DNA from 2 places in the Sphingopyxis sp. GW821-FHT02C12 genome. Region 2 is predicted to be linked to the other one. Evidence: predicted binding sites of a transcription regulator. Region 2 holds the regulator's gene; the other holds the start of a gene.
What was found. Region 2 encodes LexA, which represses DNA repair genes until DNA is damaged. Its sites were predicted from a motif close to GTTCCNCNCTTGTTCT; they were not measured.

Region 1 (4,489 bases), 1.9 Mb from region 2:
TCGCAAGGGCGAGGGGGCCGACGCGCATGTGCAATGATTATCGGCTCGAAATTGACATCGCGTCGATCGCCGAGGACTTCGACAACCTCCAGATCAAGATCGACATGCCCGAGGGCGCACCGAACGTGCCGGCGCGCGAGGATGTCCGCATCACCGATACAGCGCCGATCGTGAAGAGCAGCGACGGCGCCGCCGCCGGATCGCTCGTCAACCGGCGCTGGAGCTGGCCCGGACAGGGCGGCAAACCGGTCTATAATGTGCGCTCGGAGCGCCGCGATCTCGGCATGCAGCGATGCCTCGTCCTCTGCGACGGTTTCTATGAGTTCACCGATCCCACCGACCCTGCGCAGAAGCGGCTCGACAAGTGGCTGTTCACGCTGAAGGACCATCGCTGGTTCTGCATGGCCGGCGTCTGGCGCGACAGCCATGTCGGCGAAGCCTTCAGCCTCCTGACCATGGACGCAGGTCCCGACATCGCACCCTATCACCATCGCCAGATCATTCCGCTGCCACGCGATCAATGGGCCGCTTGGCTCGATCCGCGCGTTCCGGCCGAGGACATATTGAAATGGCTTCCCGAAGGCAGCCTCGAGGTGACGCAGGTATATGGTAAGCCGCCTGCACAAGGCGCTCTTGCCTTATGACGAACGAAGAGGGACTCGATCTGTTCGTGACCGCGCAAGAGCAAATCTACCCGCGCGCGCTCGGCGAGATTCGCCGCGGCAAGAAGTGCTCGCACTGGATGTGGTTCATATTCCCGCAGCTGGCAGGCCTTGGCCGAAGCGCGACGTCGAAGCTCTACGGTCTCGCGGGAGCCGATGAGGCGCGGGCCTATCTGGCCCATCCGCTTCTCGGCGCGCGCTATGCCGAATGCGTCGAAGCGATCCAGGACCTGCCGGCAAGCGACCCGGTGGCGGTCTTCGGCGAGGTCGACGCCGTCAAGCTGCGTTCATCGCTGACATTGTTCGAGGCCGTGAGCCGGCGGCCGCTCTTCTCCGCCGCGCTCATCCGCTGGTTCGGCGGCGAGCGCGATGAGCGCACCCTCGGCCTGCTCAGCCGCGACGACAGCATGCCGTGACGCCGACGCGTGTCAGCCGCGCGGATTGCGAAACAGCGGCAGCATCCGGTGGAGCACTTCGTCCTTGTCGAAAAAATGATGCTTGAGCGCGCCGAGAACATGCAGCGCGAGCACGACGTAAATGGCCTTCACCATCAGCTTGTGTATGTCGCCGAGCTCTTCGGCGAGATCCTCGTTCAGCGGTAGCGGAAGATTGGGCGCGGGCACGGCGCCGTAAAGCGGCACTTCAGGCGCCCCGCCCGCCGACGCTGCGGCCCAGCCGAGAAGCGGGGCGCCGATCATCAGCACATAGAAGAGGACATGGGTCGTGCGCGCGAGCATCCGTTCCCATGACGGCATGCCGCCGGGGAAGGCCGGCCAGGGATGGCCGAAGCGCCAACCGAGCCGGATAATGCTGAGCGCGAGGATCGTGATCCCGACCGATTTGTGCAGATGATAATAGCCAAGTTTCTCGCTGTCCGAGGCGTCCTCCATCCAGCCGCCAAAGGTGGCATTGGCGATGATCAGGATGGCGATCGTCCAGTGCAGGACGATCGAGACGGTGGAATAGCGGCTGTGATTCTCACGCATGATTCGCCTCGCAATAGGTCCGTCACCGGTCTTCCAATGCTTTGGCGGCGATCCTCGTTCCGTCAGCAGGACGCAGCCGTCACGATCATGAGCCCAATTTGTTTCGCTTTTACAGAGGCCGGGCGGAAGGCGCGCACCGATTCCCGGCGGTTCGTCGCGGCCCGCTTGACGCGCCCTTTGACTCGGTGGAACATAAAGGGAACATTTGAGTCGATATTTCCCATGAGCACGACGCCCCAATCTGCACCTCGGCCAAGTGCCAGAGATATCGACGTGCTTCGCGCGGCGGTGGCGCGTGTAGCCGCCTCGCGCGGGCCGGTCTTGCCGTTCGGCGTCGGGCCGGTCGATCATCTTCTCGCTGGCGGCGGGCTCGATGGCGCAGGCCTGCACGAGGTCACGGGCGCCTCGGCAAGCTGGAGCGATGACGCTGCGGCAACGCTCTTCGCGGCTGGAATCGCGTCGCGCTTCGCGGCGGCGCCCGACGTGTCGGCGCTCTGGGCGCTGACGCGGTTCGATCTCTATGCCCCCGGTCTCGAACAGGCGGGGCTCGGTCCGGACCGCGTGCTCTATGCTCAAGGCAGGACCGACAAGGAACTGCTGGCGCTGTGCGAGGACGCGCTGCGCGACGGTTCGCTCGCCTGCGTCGTTGCCGAAGTGAAAGCGGCCGATCAGACCGCGACGCGCCGGCTGCAACTGGCAGCATCCGAGGGCAACACGCCGATGATCCTCTATCGCCGGTACCGGCGTTATGGCCAATGCCCGCTCGCCGATCCGTCGCTCGCAATGACCCGCTGGCGCATCGGCACCTTGTCGTCGGGCCGCCTCGCCTCGCCCGGCGTCGGGCGCGGGCGCTGGAATGTCGAGCTGGTCCGGCAGCGCGGCGGGCCGCCTTTTTCCCTCGAACTGGAGGCGTGCGATGACCAGGGTCGCCTCGCTCTTCCTGCCGCAACTGCCGATCGAGCGGTTGCGCCGGGCAGAACGGACACCGTCGCATTCGGGCACGCCGCCTGATCGGGCGCGGGCGGGTCCGCGCTTCCCCGAGCCTGTCGACGACAATCCCGGCACCTGTTCGGTGCCGCGCGGCGGCGGCTGGCGTCCGGGCGCGCGCTGGGCGCAAGGCACGCACTCCGGCGAGCCGTCGCTCGACGCCCTCCCGGCGCACCAGCGACCGACGATGCGCGAGCTCGGACGGCGGAGCGAAGCTGCCGCACCGGTGTTCCGGGCGTTGCGCTCGGACGACGGGACGTCGGGCGGGATCGCTGCGCCGCTGCCGCCGCTCTGGGGCCTCCGTCCGACGATCGTCGTCGCGCGAACCGGCCAGCGCGACGTCGTGACCGCCGCCTGTCCGGCGGCGCTCGATCTCGGCCTCGTGCCCGGCATGGCGGCCGCCCATGCCCGCGCGCTGGTCTCCGATCTCGACATACTCGATGCCGCACCCGACGCCGATCGCGCGTGGCTCGATCGCCTTGCGCTCCACGCCGCCCGCTGCTGGACGCCGACGGCGGCAGTGTCGGGCATCGACGGGCTGTGGCTCGACCTGTCGGGCACGACGCATCTCTTCGGCGGCGAAGAGCGTTTCGCGGCGCGTCTGCTCGGTTTTCTACGGCGCCTCGGCTTCACCGCGCGTGTCGCGATCGCCGGCACGCCCGGCGCCGCTCACGCGCTCGCACGCGATGGCGGCGCGGGCGTGCGGATCTTGCCGGAAGGAGGCGAGAGCGAGGCGCTGGCGCCTTTGCCGCTGGCGGCGCTCCGGCTGGCGCCGGAGGCGCTCGCCGCGGCGGCGCGCTTCGGGATCGAGCGGATCGCCGATCTTTATCCGATGCCGCGCGGGCCATTGGCCCGGCGGCTCGGGCGCGGCGCGGTCGAGCGGCTCGACCAGGCGCGAGGGTTCGTACCCGAGCCGATCGTGCCCGTCGTCCCGTTCGACATGCCCGAGGCGCGCCGTTCCTTGCTCGAGCCGATCGGGACCGCCGAGGCGATCGAGCAGGTCATCGCCGACCTGCTCGGCGATCTCGTGCTCGCGCTGCGCGAGCGCAGTCTCGGCGTGCGGAGCCTCGTCTTGCGCTGCGACCGGCTCGACATGGGCGCGCAGTTCGTCACCGTCGGCACGGCGCGCGCGACGCGCGATGCGAAACATCTGCTGCGCCTGTTCAGGCTCCGGATCGACCGGATCGAGCCGGGGCTCGGGATCGAGACGATGGTTCTCGCGGCGCCGCAGGTCGAAGCGCTGGCGCCCGAGGCGATCGCCGCCGTGCTCAACACGGCACGCCAGGCGCCCGACCTCGCTCCGCTCGTCGATGCGCTGGCCGGCCGCGCCGGCGATGCCGCGCTGTTCCGCCTGTCCGCGATCGAAAGCGATGTCCCCGAGCGCGCGATCGTGCGCGCCGGGCCTTTGGCCCAGCCTGCCGGCTGGCCCGTCTGGCCGCGGCCGATCCGGATGCTCGCGCGGCCCGAGGCGCTGTCGGGCGTCGTCGCCTTGCTTCCCGACCATCCGCCGCGCCGCTTCGCGTGGCGCGGGCGGAGCTATGCGGTGGTCGCAGGCGATGGCCCCGAGCGCATCCATGGCGAATGGTGGCGCCGCCCGGGCGAGATGTGGGCGGTTCGCGACTATTTCCGGGTCGAGGCGACAAGCGGCGAGCGCTTCTGGCTCTTCCGCCGCGGCGACGCGATCACCGACAAGACGGGTGACCTCAGCTGGTACATGCACGGCGTGTTCGGATGACGGACCCCGTTACGACCTATGTCGAACTCTACGCCACGAGCCATTTTTCCTTTCTGCGGGGGGCCTCTTCGCCCGAGGAATTGTTCGCGGCCGCCGCTGCCCTCGGCCATTCGGCCCTC
Region 2 (4,489 bases):
TGGTGGGTCGCCGAGCAGGCGCTGAACGCCCTGATCTGGCTCGCGCACAGCGTCGCCGATGCGCCCGGCGCGGTCGCGACGCTGCCGGTGTTCCCGCCCTGGGGGTTCGGCCTCGCGATCTTCGGCGGGATATGGCTGCTGCTGTGGCGGACGCGCTGGCGCTGGGCGGGGGCGGTGCCGCTGGTCCTCGGCATGGCCGTCCTGCTCGCCCAGCCGCGGCCCGATGTGCTGATTACCGGCGACGGCAAGCATATCGCCGCGGCGCTGCCCGACGGCAGCTATGCGTTGCTGCGCGAGCGGGCGGGGGATTATGTGCGTGATGCCATGACCGAGGCAGCGGGGATCGATGCGCCGCTCGCCGCGCTCACCGACCTCGATCATGTCGACTGCAATCGTGATTTCTGTCGCTGGACGCAGGATGGCCGCGCCATCCTGGCGGCGCGCGGGCGCGACCGGATCGAGGGGGCGGACATGGCGGCGGCGTGCGCCGCGGCCGATGTGGTGATCAGCGAGCGCTGGCTGCCGCGCGAATGCGCCGGCCGCTGGCTGACGATCGATCGCGATACGTTGCCACAGACCGGCGGGCTGGCGCTTTACCTCGGTGAGCGACCGCGCGCGGTGACGGCACTAGGCGCGGGCGACGAGCATATGTGGCGCCGCCCGCCGCAGGTCAGTGGTAACGACGAAGCAGTCCCGACAGCTTCCCTTGCACGATGACGCGCTCGGCGGCGTAGCGCTGCGGCTCATAGGCACTGTTCGCGGGATCGAGGCGGATCATCTTGCCCTCGCGGCGGAAATATTTGAGCGTCGCATCCTGCCCGTCGACGAGCGCGACGACGATGTCGCCCTCGCGCGCGGTGCTGACCTTTTGGATCAGCGCATAATCGCCATCGAAGATGCCGGCCTCGACCATCGAGTCGCCCGACACTTCGAGCGCATAATGTTCGCCTGAGCCGAGCAGCGCGGCGGGGACCGCGAGATTGTCATGATTTTCGAACGCCTCGATCGGCACACCCGCGGCGATCTTGCCGTGGAGCGGGACCTCGACGATGTCGTTCGCGGCGATCGGGCGCATCGCGGGGGCGGGCTTGCGCAGCGGCACGACATTGTCGCGATCGGTGCTGACGGCCGCCTTGCCGCCCTCGGGAAGCTTGACGACCTCGAGCGCGCGGGCGCGGTTGGGGAGGCGGCGGAGGAAGCCGCGCTCCTCGAGCGCGCTGATCAGGCGGTGGATTCCCGATTTGGACTTGAGCCCGAGCGCCTCCTTCATCTCCTCGAACGACGGCGAGATGCCGCTCGCGTCGAGCTTTTGCTGGATGAAGTGGAGCAGTTCATGCTGCTTGGCGGTCAACATCGGGCGTTCTCCATGATGCCGGTTTCGGACATAAGGAGAACGATAATGGAACAGAAGCGAACTTGTCAAGCGATGTCGATATAATCCGCCGCTTCGCCTGCCGCGCGGGACGGCGCACCGATCTCGCGGATGACGAGGGCGTTCGCTGCGGCGAGCGGAAAGGTGCGGCCGCTGTCCTGTCCGTCGAAGGGCGAGAGAAGGCCGTCGTCGATCCGTCCGCGCAAATAGTCGCGTCGCGCGCCGCCGGGGCCGAGGGGGGCCGCGAGCGGGGCCGTGCGCAGTGGCGGGAGCGGATCGCGCGCGCCGGCGAGATGGCGGACGAGGGGGAGCAGGAACAGGGTCGCGGTGACGAAGGCCGACGAGGGGTTGCCGGGCAGGCCAAGCAGCAGCGCGTCGCCGAGCGTGCCCGCGATCAGCGGCTTGCCGGGGCGCATCGCGATCTTCCAGAAATCCAGCCGCCCGCCGGCATCGTCGAGCGCGCCGCGGACATGGTCGTGATCGCCGACCGAGGCGCCGCCGACGGTGACGATGACGTCGTGACGTCGCGCCAGGTCTTTCAGAACCTTGGATAAAATTTCGCGATCGTCGCGGATGTGGAGCGGGATGCTGACGACGGCGGGCTCGGCGGCGAGCATCGCGGCGAGCATCGTGCCGTTGCTGTCGGGGATCTGGCCGGGCGCGAGCGCACGGCCCGGCTGGACGAGTTCGTCGCCGGTGGTGAGGATCGCGACACGCGGGCGGGCGCCGACCACAAGCTGCGCGTCGCCACCCATGATCGCCGCGGCGATCGCACCGGCGTTGAGCCGGGTTCCGGCGGCGACGAGCATGGCGCCGGTCGCGAAGTCGCTGGCGCGGTCGCGAATATGGGCGCCCTGGGCCTCCGGGCCATCGCCGGTCAGCGTCAGGACCGTGCCGTCGGCGGCGACATCTTCCTGCAGGATGACCGTGTCGGCGCCGTCGGGGACCATCGCGCCGGTGAAGATGCGGATCGCCTGACCCGCGCCGAGGGGCAGGGCGGGCGCGGAGCCTGCGGCGACTTCGCCGATGATCGTCCATGGTCCCGGCAGGTCGGCGAAACGGATCGCATAACCGTCCATCGCCGAAAGCGGCGCCGCAGGCTGGTCGCGCAATGCGATGACATCGTGCGAAAGATATCGGCCAAGCGATTCGGAAAAGGCGATATTTTCTGGAGGAAGCGGCGCGCGGAGCGCGAGCAGGCGTGCCTGCGCCTCCTCGACGGGGAGCAGCTTGCTCATTCGGCGTGCCAGTCGCCCGAGCGGCCGCCGCTCTTTTCGAGCAGGCGGATATCGCCGAGCACCATCGCGCGGTCGAGCGCCTTCGCCATGTCGTAGAGGGTGAGCAGCGCGACCGAGGCGGCGGTGAGCGCCTCCATCTCGACCCCCGTCGGCCCCGTGGTCGCGGCGGTCGCGGTGACCGAAATGCCGGTTTCCTCCCATTCGAACTCGACGCCGACCTTGGTGAGCGCGAGAGGATGGCAGAGCGGGATGAGGTCGGCGGTGCGCTTGGCGCCCATGATCCCGGCGATGCGCGCGGTCGAGAGGACGTCGCCCTTCGGCGCGTTGCCGGTGCGGATGGCTTCGAGCGCTGCAGGGGACATGGTGATGCGGCCGGTGGCGACGGCGCGGCGCGCGGTTGCGGGCTTGGCGCCGACGTCGACCATATGGGCGGCGCCGCTTTCGTCGAGATGAGTCGGGCGTTGGGTCATGGCGATGAAGCCAAGCAACGCTGCGGAGGAAAGGCAAGTAGAGATAATGACAGGCGGTCAGGTGACGATGATTTCCAGCGATGGGTCCGACACCTGCGTCGCTTCGCAGCGCGTCTTGAAATCGGCGAGGCCGGCGCGCCACCACCGGTGCTCGGCACGGATCTTGTCGAAGCCTGCGGCGAGCGCGGTCATGTCGATGTGATATTCGCCGACGACCCGCATCGGTCCGGCGGGTCCGTTGGGAAAACTATGCGGGTCATATTTCCGGGGTTCGACGAATACATCGAAGACCGTCAGCGCTTCGAGCCCGCTGCCCCAAGCCAGGAGGTTCGCGACCGGCATCGTCAGGTCCATGTTGGAGGTATCGCCATAATTGCTGATCAGCGCGGGTTCGAGCGGGCTGAGGAAAAGCATGCGGTCATTGCCGTTCGCGTAGGGGAGGACTTCGCTGTTGCGGACCACGACCGATTGGTGCCAGCGCTCCTTTTTCCGCATCGACCGGGCGACGCCGTCGATATTGACGATGCGGATCATCGCTTTGGCAGACGGATCGGGCGTAGGCGTCTTGTCCCAGACATTGCCGCCGGGCCATTCGATCATGACCGTCATGCCGCTTGGCTGTCCGGCGGGGAGGATGATGGACCGTTCCGCCATCAGGCCGGCCGGGAGGGGCGGGGCGCGCCTGGGCAGATAATCGGACGTCCATCGGCCGCTTTCGGAAAAGATCGCGCCCGCTTCAGTGTACAGCGTGTCGAATTCGAGCGTGCCGCCGAAGCCGTCGAGGGGCGCGCGGTGACGACATTGATACATGGTTTTCGGCCATTCGGCCGCTTGGGCCGAGCCACTTTCCTGCCCCCACGCCGCCTGAACCAGTAACGGGGCGGCCATCGGCAGCGCCAAAAGCCATGATAGCCGATTGATTCCCGCCATCCTTCTTTCCCTGGTTCCCGGTGTCGATCCGGTTCTTGTAACCGCCTGCTGTAACCGGCGAGATATTACCGGTTCGCATAGGATACCGGTCGGTGATGGGGGGCGAGCTGGTTCTGCTGCGGGTTACGAAAACCGGTTCCGGGCGGAAGGGGGCATAGAAGAGCTGATCCCCGGCGAAGGCCGGGGTCCAGGGCGTCATAACGCGACGTCGGCTTTATACTGCTCTGGACCCCGGCCTTCGCCGGGGAACGGGTCGTGGCGGAATGTCCGCTCCCCACCCCAAAGCAGACACTACCCCTCCAGCAACGCTTTCGTCGCCGCGGCCACATCCGCCTGCCGCATCAGGCTTTCACCGACGAGGAAGGTCTTCACGCCGCTGGCCGCGAGGCGTTGGCAGTCGGCGTGGGTAGCGATGCCGCTTTCGCCTACGAGCAGCGTGCCGGCCGGAACCAGCTTCGCGAGGCGTTGGGTGACCGCGA

Region 1: AC07U1_RS04710 (ImuA family protein) is a predicted target of LexA. The motif match lies at 1,836-1,851, and genes of this name have one in related genera.

The regions. Positions count from the first base shown of each region.
Region 1 is NZ_JBWKVQ010000001.1:1,018,565-1,023,053, forward strand. Features, by position in the region: gene AC07U1_RS04695 (SOS response-associated peptidase family protein) at 27-644, shown strand; gene AC07U1_RS04700 (DUF1810 domain-containing protein) at 641-1,078, shown strand; gene AC07U1_RS04705 (cytochrome b) at 1,091-1,648, opposite strand; gene AC07U1_RS04710 (ImuA family protein) at 1,871-2,659, shown strand; gene AC07U1_RS04715 (DUF6504 family protein) at 2,565-4,370, shown strand; gene AC07U1_RS04720 (error-prone DNA polymerase) at 4,367-4,489, shown strand, end outside.
Region 2 is NZ_JBWKVQ010000001.1:2,906,499-2,910,987, forward strand. Features, by position in the region: gene AC07U1_RS13835 (ComEC/Rec2 family competence protein) at 1-717, shown strand, start outside; gene lexA (transcriptional repressor LexA) at 671-1,354, opposite strand; gene AC07U1_RS13845 (molybdopterin molybdotransferase MoeA) at 1,420-2,610, opposite strand; gene moaC (cyclic pyranopterin monophosphate synthase MoaC) at 2,607-3,080, opposite strand; gene AC07U1_RS13855 (hypothetical protein) at 3,138-4,010, opposite strand; gene trpC (indole-3-glycerol phosphate synthase TrpC) at 4,302-4,489, opposite strand, start outside.